2 regions of the Serratia fonticola genome follow, and region 1 is predicted to be linked to the other one. Evidence: predicted binding sites of a transcription regulator. Region 1 holds the regulator's gene; the other holds the start of a gene.

What was found. Region 1 encodes Fur, which represses iron uptake genes when iron is present. Its sites were predicted from a motif close to ATAATAATGAGAACNACTATCAA; they were not measured.
Region 2: ftnA (non-heme ferritin) is a predicted target of Fur. The motif match lies at 2,725-2,747, and genes of this name have one in related genera.

Annotation. Positions count from the first base shown of each region.
Region 1 covers NZ_CP011254.1:3,511,135-3,516,305, forward strand. Annotated here, with positions in the region: gene WN53_RS15615 (beta-N-acetylhexosaminidase) at 1-770, shown strand, start outside; gene fur (ferric iron uptake transcriptional regulator) at 952-1,398, opposite strand; gene fldA (flavodoxin FldA) at 1,724-2,263, opposite strand; gene ybfE (LexA regulated protein) at 2,467-2,754, opposite strand; gene ybfF (esterase) at 3,002-3,784, opposite strand; gene seqA (replication initiation negative regulator SeqA) at 4,025-4,567, shown strand; gene pgm (phosphoglucomutase (alpha-D-glucose-1,6-bisphosphate-dependent)) at 4,645-5,171, shown strand, end outside.
Region 2 covers NZ_CP011254.1:5,256,080-5,261,250, forward strand. Annotated here, with positions in the region: gene WN53_RS23305 (YebY family protein) at 1-272, opposite strand, end outside; gene copD (copper homeostasis membrane protein CopD) at 342-1,223, opposite strand; gene yobA (CopC domain-containing protein YobA) at 1,227-1,610, opposite strand; gene ftnA (non-heme ferritin) at 2,051-2,569, opposite strand; gene WN53_RS23325 (DNA polymerase III subunit theta) at 2,959-3,189, shown strand; gene pip (prolyl aminopeptidase) at 3,325-4,314, opposite strand; gene WN53_RS23335 (TraR/DksA C4-type zinc finger protein) at 4,427-4,864, opposite strand.

The sequences.
Region 1 (5,171 bases):
AGCATGTGGCGGTGAACTTCTGGGATACCCTGTACTGGGGTGGTTTCGACTCGGCTAACGACTGGGCGAACAAGGGATATGACGTGGTGATCTCTAACCCGGACTACGTCTACATGGACTTCCCGTATGAAGTCAGCCCGGACGAGCACGGTTACTACTGGGGCACCCGTTTCAGCGACGAGCAGAAGATCTTCAGCTTTGCGCCGAACAACCTGCCGCAGAACGCCGAAACCTCGGTTGACCGTGACGGTAACCACTTCACCGCCAAGAGCGACAAACCATGGCCGGGCGCATATGGTCTTTCCGCCCAACTGTGGAGCGAAGTGGTGCGTACCGACCAGCAGATGGAATACATGATTTACCCACGTGCTGTGTCGCTGGCAGAACGTGCATGGCACCGCGCCAGCTGGGAGCAGGATTACAAAGCTGGCCGTGAGTACAAAGGTGGCGAAACCCATCAGGTCGATACCAAAACTCTGGATCAGGACTGGCTGCGCTTTGCCAACCTGATTGGCCAACGTGAGCTGGCCAAGATGGATAAAGCGGGTGTGAGCTATCGCCTGCCGGTCCCAGGTGCACGCATCATCGGTGGCAAGTTGGAGGCGAATATCGCTCTGCCGGGCCTGGGAATTGAATATTCCACCGACGGCGGCAAACAGTGGCAGCGTTATGACGATAAAGCACGCCCATCCGTAGCGGGTGACGTGCAAATCCGTGCAATCAGCCCGGATGGCAAACGCTTCAGCCGTGCCGAGCCAGTGAAAGCGTAAGTGAGAACTCCGCCCACCTACGTGTCGGTAGAGGGGCGGAGATAGTGCGAGGTGAGAGCAAACTGCAATTGTGATAATTGAGTGGATATTTTTCCCCGGCCTGTCCGGGGATTTTTTTGCCTATCATCCGGGCATAAAAAAACCGCCATTTAGGCGGTTTTCGCGTTCTGGCTGGCCAGAATCAGTTCTTGTTGTGCAGCGTTTCGTTCTCGCGGCAATCACCGGTTTCACAGTGGCCGTACAGGTACAGGCTGTGGTTGGTGAGCTTGATACCGTGTTGCTTGGCGATATCGCGCTGACGCACTTCGATGGATTCGTCGCTGAACTCGATCACTTTGCCGCAGTCCAGGCAAATCAGGTGATCGTGGTGGTGTTGCTGAGTCAGTTCGAAAACCGACTTGCCACCTTCAAAATTGTGGCGGGTCACAATACCTGCGTCGTCAAACTGGTTCAGCACGCGGTATACCGTGGCCAGACCAATTTCTTCACCCATATCTATCAGTTTTTTGTACAGATCTTCCGCACTGACGTGATGGCATGCCGGATCCTGCAAGACTTCCAGGATTTTGAGTCGCGGAAGAGTGACTTTTAAGCCAGCCTTCTTCAATGCGGAGTTGTTATCAGTCATGCGGATTCAGTCCTGTTACTATGCTAATCAAGTTGAGGCGTTCTCGCCTATGGCATCGGTTGGCACAAAGCGTTAATTGCGTCTCATTATAGAACCGGTTGCTGCAAATAGAAACCGCCGGTTGTTAACAAACATATCTTTGCACGTTTACAGGGTAATCATGCAAAGCTTTGATGGATGGGATAAACCGATATCTCAGTCTACCGTGGCGAGGTAGGAAGTTACAAACTTGTAGCTTCTATTGCTCTAATCCGTGATGCCGATAACAGAAGGGCGCGCTCTACGGCGCCCTTACTATGTGTTACCTATCCGCCGGGGCAGAGGCTTAGCCGACGATCTCGGCCAGGCTCAGCTCTTCAGTGATTTGCTTGACCCAGGCGTCTACACGTTCGTTGGTCAGCTCAGGTTGACGATCTTCGTCAATGGCCAGCCCGACAAAGTGGTCATCGTCTGCCAGACCCTTGGAGGCTTCAAAATGGTAGCCTTTGGTTGGCCAGTGGCCGACGATGGCCGCACCGCGTGGTTCAATGATGTCGCGGATGGTGCCCATCGCATCGCAGAAATATTCCGCGTAGTCTTCCTGATCGCCACAGCCAAACAGCGCCACCAGCTTGCCGTTAAAGTCGATGTCTTCCAGCGTCGGGAAGAAATCATCCCAGTCGCACTGGGCTTCGCCATAGTACCAGGTTGGGATACCGAGCAGCAGGATATCAAACGCTGCCAGATCTTCTTTGCTGCTTTTGGCGATGTCGTGGATTTCTGCCACGTCGTTGCCGAATTTTTGCTGAAGCGTCTTTTGGATCATCTTGGCAATGTTTTCGGTATTGCCAGTGTCGCTGCCAAAGAAAATGCCTACATGAGCCATAGTAAAGATAACCTTTTAATTCAAATGAATGTGTTGCGTAAACGCGGCCTGAGGCGCTGCCAAGGGCAGGCTTGCTCAGCCGTAAATGCGTATCATGCCAGAAATTTGCCCTGAGGTTTTATCGCGTTTATGCGATGCCTCTGCGGAGGTGGAACCGATCTGGCGTCATCCTTAACGCCGTGCCGCCTATGCGACAGCAGAGATCAGTGTTCTGGCTGTTCTTCTGCCAGTTGAGCCAACAGCATTTGTTCGATCAATTCGCTGCGGCTGATATTGCGCTGGTCGGCCAGTTTGTTGAGAGCATCTACCGCGTCTGCGTTGATTTTCAGCTCCACACGCCGTAATCCACGCACTTTGTCCCGTCGTAGCTGATTGCGCTTATTAATTCTAAGCTGTTCATCACGGGAAAGCGGGTTGGTTTTCGGGCGCCCTGGACGGCGTTCATCTGCGAACAGATCCAGCGTCGTGCGATCCGTTTGTTCTTTTGCCATTGTTGCGCTACTGCAAGGGAGTTTGCATCAAAAAGCGGTTTACGCTTCCAGACGGTTCGATTTACACAATTCGGGCCAATAAACCCTAACCCAAATTCACCCCCAGCCAAGCGCAGCTTCACACCTGGACAGGGTGGCAAAATTATAGCGCGCCATATTACCCCAGCAGATGGAGCGACGACAATGCCTAACTTAGCTACAAACGCGCTAAGCTATTCTCTCTAGCGCGTTTTTTCGCCACTTGAGCTCAGGGCTGGTCAATAAAGCGGTGGATTGCCCGTAATACGGCGTCCGGTTTCTCCGCATGGACCCAGTGACCGGAGCCTGCAACCACATAGGCGCGTGCCTGCGGGAACTGGCGGGCGATGTCATCGCGGTAGCTATCCTGCACGTAAGGCGAGAGGCCACCACGGATAAACAGCGTCGGGTGCGGCCAGGGTGGAACCTCTTGCCAGCCGATAATGTTCTCATATTGCTCGATCAACACCGGCAGGTTGAACCGCCAACTGCCAGCATGGAAAGATTTCAACAGAAACTGGATCACGCCTTCTTCATCCAGCGTGGCCCGCATGAGCTGCGCAGCCTGTTGACGCTGGGTGATGCCCGCATCGGTGACGGCTTGCAGTGCGGTAAAGATCTGGTCATGGCGGCGAGTGTCGTAATCCACCGGGGCGATATCGATCGCCACCAGCCGTTCAATCCGCTCCGGGGCTAGCGCGGTCAATGCCATCGCCGCCTTGCCGCCCATTGAGTGGCCGATCACGATGGCTCGCTCGATTTGCAAGTCGTCTAACAGCGTCAACAGATCCTGCGCCATCGCCGGGTAGGTCATCTCCGCCGCGCGCGGTGACAGCCCGTGATTGCGCAGATCGACCTTGATCACCGTATGCTGCTGGTTCAGGTCGCGCGCCAGCACGCCCAGATTATCCAGATTACCGAACAGACCGTGGATCAGCACGATCGGTAGGCTCGCTGGCGTAGCAGCCTCTGCGGCCAGTAATTGATAATGTAATTTCATGGTGAAGTTCATGATGTTGAGATAATGAGTTAGGTTATCATGATTGCAGAGATATTGGTTTGTTCGCAGAATTTTGCCGATATTTCATGGTATGGTGAGGGGTTGGCGGCCAAGGCGGTTGGCTAAAGTCTGCTTTTGCCGTTTGGGAGAACATTGTAGTGTTCGCACCCGCGCTTTTAACCTTATAATCCCATGGCTTGAATGCACCAATTGGCTTCAGGTTCATAAGTAGAAAAAACGTACTGGATAAAGATGAAAACTATTGAAGTCGACGAAGAACTTTACCGCTATATTGCCAGCCACACGCAACATATCGGTGAAAGTGCGTCTGATATTTTACGGCGTATGTTGAAGTTTACCGCAGGCCAGCCTGTGCGCACGGCCCCTGTGCTTGCCAGTGGCCAGGCAGAGCCGTCAGCGGTTGCTGTTGCCGCACAGCGTCCGCGCGATCGCGTACGTGCGGTGCGTGAGCTGCTGCTGTCGGACGAATATGCCGAACAGAACAAAGCTGTAAATCGTTTTATGCTGGTACTTTCCACCTTGTACACCCTCGATGCGGCGGGCTTTGCTGCGGCAACGGATTCGTTGCATGGCCGTACCCGTACCTATTTTGCTGGCGATCAGCAAACGCTGTTGGCCAACGGAACGCATACCAAGCCCAAGCATGTGCCAGGTACGCCTTACTGGGTGATCACCAATACCAACACTGGTCGTAAACGCAGCATGATCGAACACATCATGCTGGCCATGCAGTTCCCAGCGGAACTGATCGAGAAAGTTTGCGGCACCGTCTAATTTAGCGAACAGCCCGTCACGGTGGCCGTAAGCGACTCATTGCCCGGCCACAGTACTGGCATTTTAGGGAGTAGTCGATGGCTAATGACCCACGTGCCGGGCAACCCGCTCAGCAAAGTGATTTGATCAACGTAGCCCAGCTGACGTCGCAGTACTATGTGCTGCAACCAGAGGCCGGTAATGCTGCACACGCGGTGAAATTCGGGACCTCAGGGCATCGCGGCAGCGCGCTTCGTCAGAGCTTTAACGAAGCACATATCCTGGCGATCGCTCAGGCCATTGCCGAAGTGCGTCGTCAACAGGGCACCACTGGCCCTTGCTACGTGGGTAAAGACACCCATGCGCTGTCCGAACCCGCCTTTATTTCCGTGCTGGAAGTGCTGACCGCCAACGGCGTTGACGTGGTGGTGCAGGAAAACAACGGCTTTACGCCAACCCCTGCCGTGTCACACGCTATCTTGTGCTTCAACCGTAAAGGGGGCGCGCAGGCAGACGGCATCGTGATTACCCCTTCGCATAACCCACCTGAAGACGGCGGCATCAAATATAACCCGCCAAACGGTGGCCCAGCCGATACCAACCTGACTTCCGTGATTGAAAAGCG
Region 2 (5,171 bases), 1.7 Mb from region 1:
GCATCATCCAGCAGGATCACATCCAACGATTGGGCACGCTGCTGCCCCGCTTTCACCTGTGCTTCAGCTGCTTCATTGAGCGGATACTGCATCAGGGTGCTGTTGTTGAGCACGAACAAGGCGGCCCCTTTGCGGCATTGCAGCGTGACCTCCTCTTTGGTGAACGCCCACTGTTTGCCGTACTCCAGCTTAGTGACATTAACCAGCTTATCTGCCGCCAGCGCGCTCGACGCCGTTGCCAGCAGCGCAATACCAAGAATTACAGATTTCATGTTTTTGGCCTTAAGTTGCGATTTAAATCGATTTTCCCGCAGTTTGGGGGCATCCGGCAAGGCGCAATGTCATACCGGTGCATAGGTTGCAAATAAACTCACCAACAGCAGCACCGCTGCGCCCAACGCCACCTCAAGCCAGCAGGCGATTACCACCCCGCGCTGTGCCAGATTGGGGGGGGTACGCATCGCAGGGACGATAACGTAACGGTTGGCCAATGCCACCATCACCATCAGTGCCACCAGCCCGACTTTGACTAACAGCAAACGCTGATAGGCGGAGCCGAGATCGACTGGCCAGCGTCCAAGGATAATCAGGCTGTTGATTATGCCCGTGACGATCACTAGCACCACGGCAACATGGCCCCAGCGAGAGAAACGGATCAGGGTGGCGATAGCATCACTACGCCACTGCGGTTGTGGCAAGTAGCGCAGGCAAAGCAACAACGGTAATAGGCTGCCGAACCAGTAGCCTGCCGCTAACAGGTGCAAGGCGTGGTTAACTCGGTGTGCAATTCCCAATATGCCCGCATGCATCGCCGCATGGCCGATAAACGCCATGTTGATCAGTAGCAGTGCCGAGCACAGAGCCAGCGCTTGCCCCCGCTTTGCCGCAGGCAACAGCAAGGCTAACAAGGCCAGCAGGGAAAAACCCAGATGCCAGCGCCAGGCCTCACCAAAGGTGGTGCCCAACACCGCCCACCAAATGCTCAATTGCCAGGTATCCGCCCAGCCATCGCCCATCAATCCGGCCTGAATGGCCAGCATCAGCAAAGCGGTTAATGCGGAGATCCAGGTCGAGGCGAGCAGCAGCGGGCGCAAATCGCGGGTGATTATCGGGGAGAGGCGCTGTGGCGACAGGACGGCGGTGAACAGGCTGACACCAAACATCAGCATCACCGCCGTAAAGTGCACAAAGCGACACAGCACAAACAGGGTCGCCAGAGTCATGGCTTAGTTAACGGTAAAGCTGTACTGACCTTTGGTTTTATGACCGTCAACGGAAACCACGTGCCAGCTAACCTGGTATTTCCCCGCAGCCAGTTCACTTTCAATCGGTACGTTAATCTGGGTGTTGTTGCTTGGATCCAGATCCAGCTTGCCGGTTTTAACCACGGCGTTATCTGGGCCGGTCACTTTGACACCGCTGAAGTTAGGCTCAATGCCTTCGGAGAAATTCAGCGTCAGCACTTTTGGCGCAGAGCTGACGGTGGCGTCTGCCGCCGGAGTCTGTACTTTCAGGTGGGCATGCGCCAACGCCTGCTGAGAAGACAAGCCGACAAACAGCACGAAAATGGTGGAAAGCAGGCGATAGGATGAACGAATTTTAGCGATCACGGAGGAGTCCTTTATCAATTATGTAGGTGATAAGGGCCAAGACCGGTTACGCGGAGCGATGTTTCCGCAGCCTCAACCCACCACTGTGATTGCGCCACGGGTAAACAGCAGAAGGAGTGGGTAACTCACTGTTATAACTCTCTACCTCCCGGTAGCGTATCGCGTTAAATCATAACGACGGTGAATCGGCAAGTCGAGCACATCACTGATATTTTGCGATCTGGCAGCACGTATCGCTATAGCAGTTCGATAAACGCAGGGCAAAAAAACCGCATACGGTGAAAAGTACACGGCTAATTGATTCGCTGAACGGGCGCAGCATGCAGCGCCCCTACGTATCAGGCTTGGCTATCGCTATAATATCGCCGTAAATTTAGAGCAAAAAAAACCGCGTACGGTGAAAAGTACGCGGTTTTCAGATTGATGACAAAAGCGGGTTATCAGGCCTGGCCGTTACCGCTTACTGCCTCAGCACCCATTCTCTTCAGATCTTTATCAATGAAGAACAGTGCCTTGCCGCTGCTGCCTACCAGCGCCAACTTGTCCAATACGGATTTGAACAGCTTCTCTTCTTCGTGCTGCTCGGCAACATACCATTGCAGGAAGTTGAAGGTTGAGTAGTCTTGTGTGGTCATTGCCACGTGCGCCAGTTCATTGATTTGACGAGTGATCAGTTGCTCATGCTCGTAAGTCTGCTGGAAAACGTCCGCCAGTGATTCAAACTCTACCGGCGGTGCAGAAATGCTGCCGATCAGTGGCAACGCCCCGGTATCACTGAGGTAGTCGAACAGACGCTGCATGTGCTGCATCTCTTCGCGTGAATGTTCTTTAAGGAATGCGGCAGCCCCTTCGAAGCCTTTATCGCTGCACCAGGCGCTCATTTGCAAATACAAATTGGCGGAATAGAATTCCAGATTCAGTTGCTCATTCAGTTTCGTGGTCATTGCTTGCGTTAGCATGAGGATCCCTATTATTTTTGCAGGTCATAAACTTAATTGACCGCATTATGCCTTGATTAACACAAAATAAAAACACTTGATTTACATTCATTTATTTAAATGACAATTAACCATTAAAATCAACAGATTAAGAAATCAACGAAATTTAACATCAAATTATTATGATAATCATTTTCATCTTTATATTTACAGTAAGACGAATCATTCTTATTTAACAAAATAAACCAATGGCATTACGCTTAAATATTATATCACCCTGTTTTTTGTAATGACTCTAAGCCCAAAGTCTGAAGATCATAGGGATATGTTGGTTTGAGAAGCTTGCCAAGTGCGGCACGGTAGATTACCTTCTGCGCTGAGTTGCCGTTACACAATAGAAGGAGGATCCCATGGGTTACAATCTGGCAGAGCTTTCCAAAGACGATATGGACAAGGTGAACGTTGATCTGGCCGCGTCTGGAGTGGCATTCAAGGAACGCTACAATATGCCGGTGATCCCTGAGATGGTGGAACGTGAGCAGCCAAAGCATCTGCAGGACTACTTTCGCGAGCGTGTGATGCACTATCGCGTCGAATCACACAAATTCTCTCGCCTGCCTTACGAACCTAAAATGAAGTAATGGCCCCACGCTCTAACCCTCTCCCACAGGGAGAGGGAACCGATCGAGTGTGTTTGAAATTTCTCGCGACTCACCTTGGATGAGGAGGCGATCGATTTTGCTAAAGTTACCGATTTACTTCCAAATGAGCAGGGGTTAACAGCTCCCTCTCCCTGTGGGAGAGGGTTGGGGTGAGGGGCCCGCGAAACGGTCGGTAGCCAGCATCAGCTGGTGCAAAATACCCGGTTCATCCGTGGAGTGCCCTGCCCCTTCAACAATATGCAGTTCAGCCTCTGGCCAGGCCTTGGCCAGATCCCAGGCGTTTTGTACCTGGCAAGCCATATCGTAACGGCCATGGACAATCACCGCCGGAATATGGCGGATCAGCGGGACGTTGCTCAGCAGTTGGTCATCGCTGTCGAGAAAGCCCTGATGGCTAAAGTAGTGGTTCTCAATGCGGGCAAAGGCCAGCGCGAAATCATCTTCGCCAAAAGAGGCGGAAGCATCGCTTGGCAACAGCGTTACCGTTTCCCCTTCCCACACGCTCCACAGTTTGGCAGCCTCAAGCTGCACTTGCAGATCCGGTGACGTCAGGCGTTGACGGTAGGCCGCAATCACGTCCTTGCGTTCTTCCTCCGAAAGAATAGACAGCACCCGCTCCCATTTATCCGGGAAGAAGCGAGAAGCGCCGTCTTGATAATACCAACTCAGTTCCTGCTTACGCAGCGTGAAGATCCCCCGCAGCACCATCTCGCTGACGCGTTGCGGATGGGTCTGTGCATAGGCCAGCGCCAGCGTGGAACCCCAGGAGCCACCAAAGACCAGCCACTGGTCCACTCCCGCCATGACACGCAGTCTTTCGAGATCGTCGACCAGGTGCCAGGTAGTGTTATTGTCCAGGCTCGCATGCGGTTTGGAACGGCCACAGCCGCGTTGATCGAACAGCAAAACCTTATAGCGCTGCGGGTCGAACAGCTGGCGATGATAAGGTGCGCTACCACCGCCAGGCCCGCCGTGGATAAATACCGCAGGCTTACCGTTTGGATTGCCGCTCAGCTCCCAGTAGATCCGGTGCCCATCTCCAGTATCCAGCCAACCGCTGTCATAGGCGGATAATGGCGGGTACAAACCTCGTAATTGTTCCATGGCGCGTGCGTCTCTCTGTGAGTGATACCTTCATCAAAGCCGAAGCCGCTCATCAGGTCAACGGTAAAACGCTAAAACCTCCACCTATACCAACATGTTAGTGTGCGTTTGCTCAAAATGAAGTCGACTTGCTTTTACGCATATGGGGTTCGCGCATTTCTTGTGCGGTTTTGGCTTCAATACTCAACTCTGCCGTGGGGCGCAATAACAGGCGTGGCAGGCCGATAGGCTCACCCGTTTCAAGACAATATCCGAAATCACCGGTTTCCAGGCGCTGCAGGGCGGCGGCCATCTTGGGTAACAGGCGGGTTTCCCGATCCAATTGGCGGAACAGTAGGCGCAGATCTTCTTCGCGCGCGGCTTTATCCGCTTCGTCACCGCTAATATCGCCGCTGTCGATATCACGTTTCAACACGTCGATGTGCTGCCAGAGTTTTTGTTGCTCGTCCAAAAGGCGTTGGCGGAAAAACGCCCGCTGCTCCGTATTCATGTAATCAGATTCTGGCATCGCCAGCAGTTGTTGCTCGCTTAATAATGTCATGACTGTCATGGCACACTCCGTGTACATAAGTTTGTTACATTATAACATTTTTAACACATAAAGGTTAATAATAAATAATCATTGGATAAACAAGGCGTTGACGTTTCCATACCCTTTGCTGCTTGCATATGATGGCCGCTAGGGGGTTAATGGTTCAGCAAGCCACCCAACCATAGGTTAACCAAGAGGCCATCATGAGTAAGGGAATGGACAGCAAGAAAAATGCGAAGAAGAAGCCGTTGAAAACCCCAGCCGAGAAAAAAGCGGAGAAACGTTCCAAAAAAGGACAGGCGTCTGCATCTGGTGAGTAAATCAG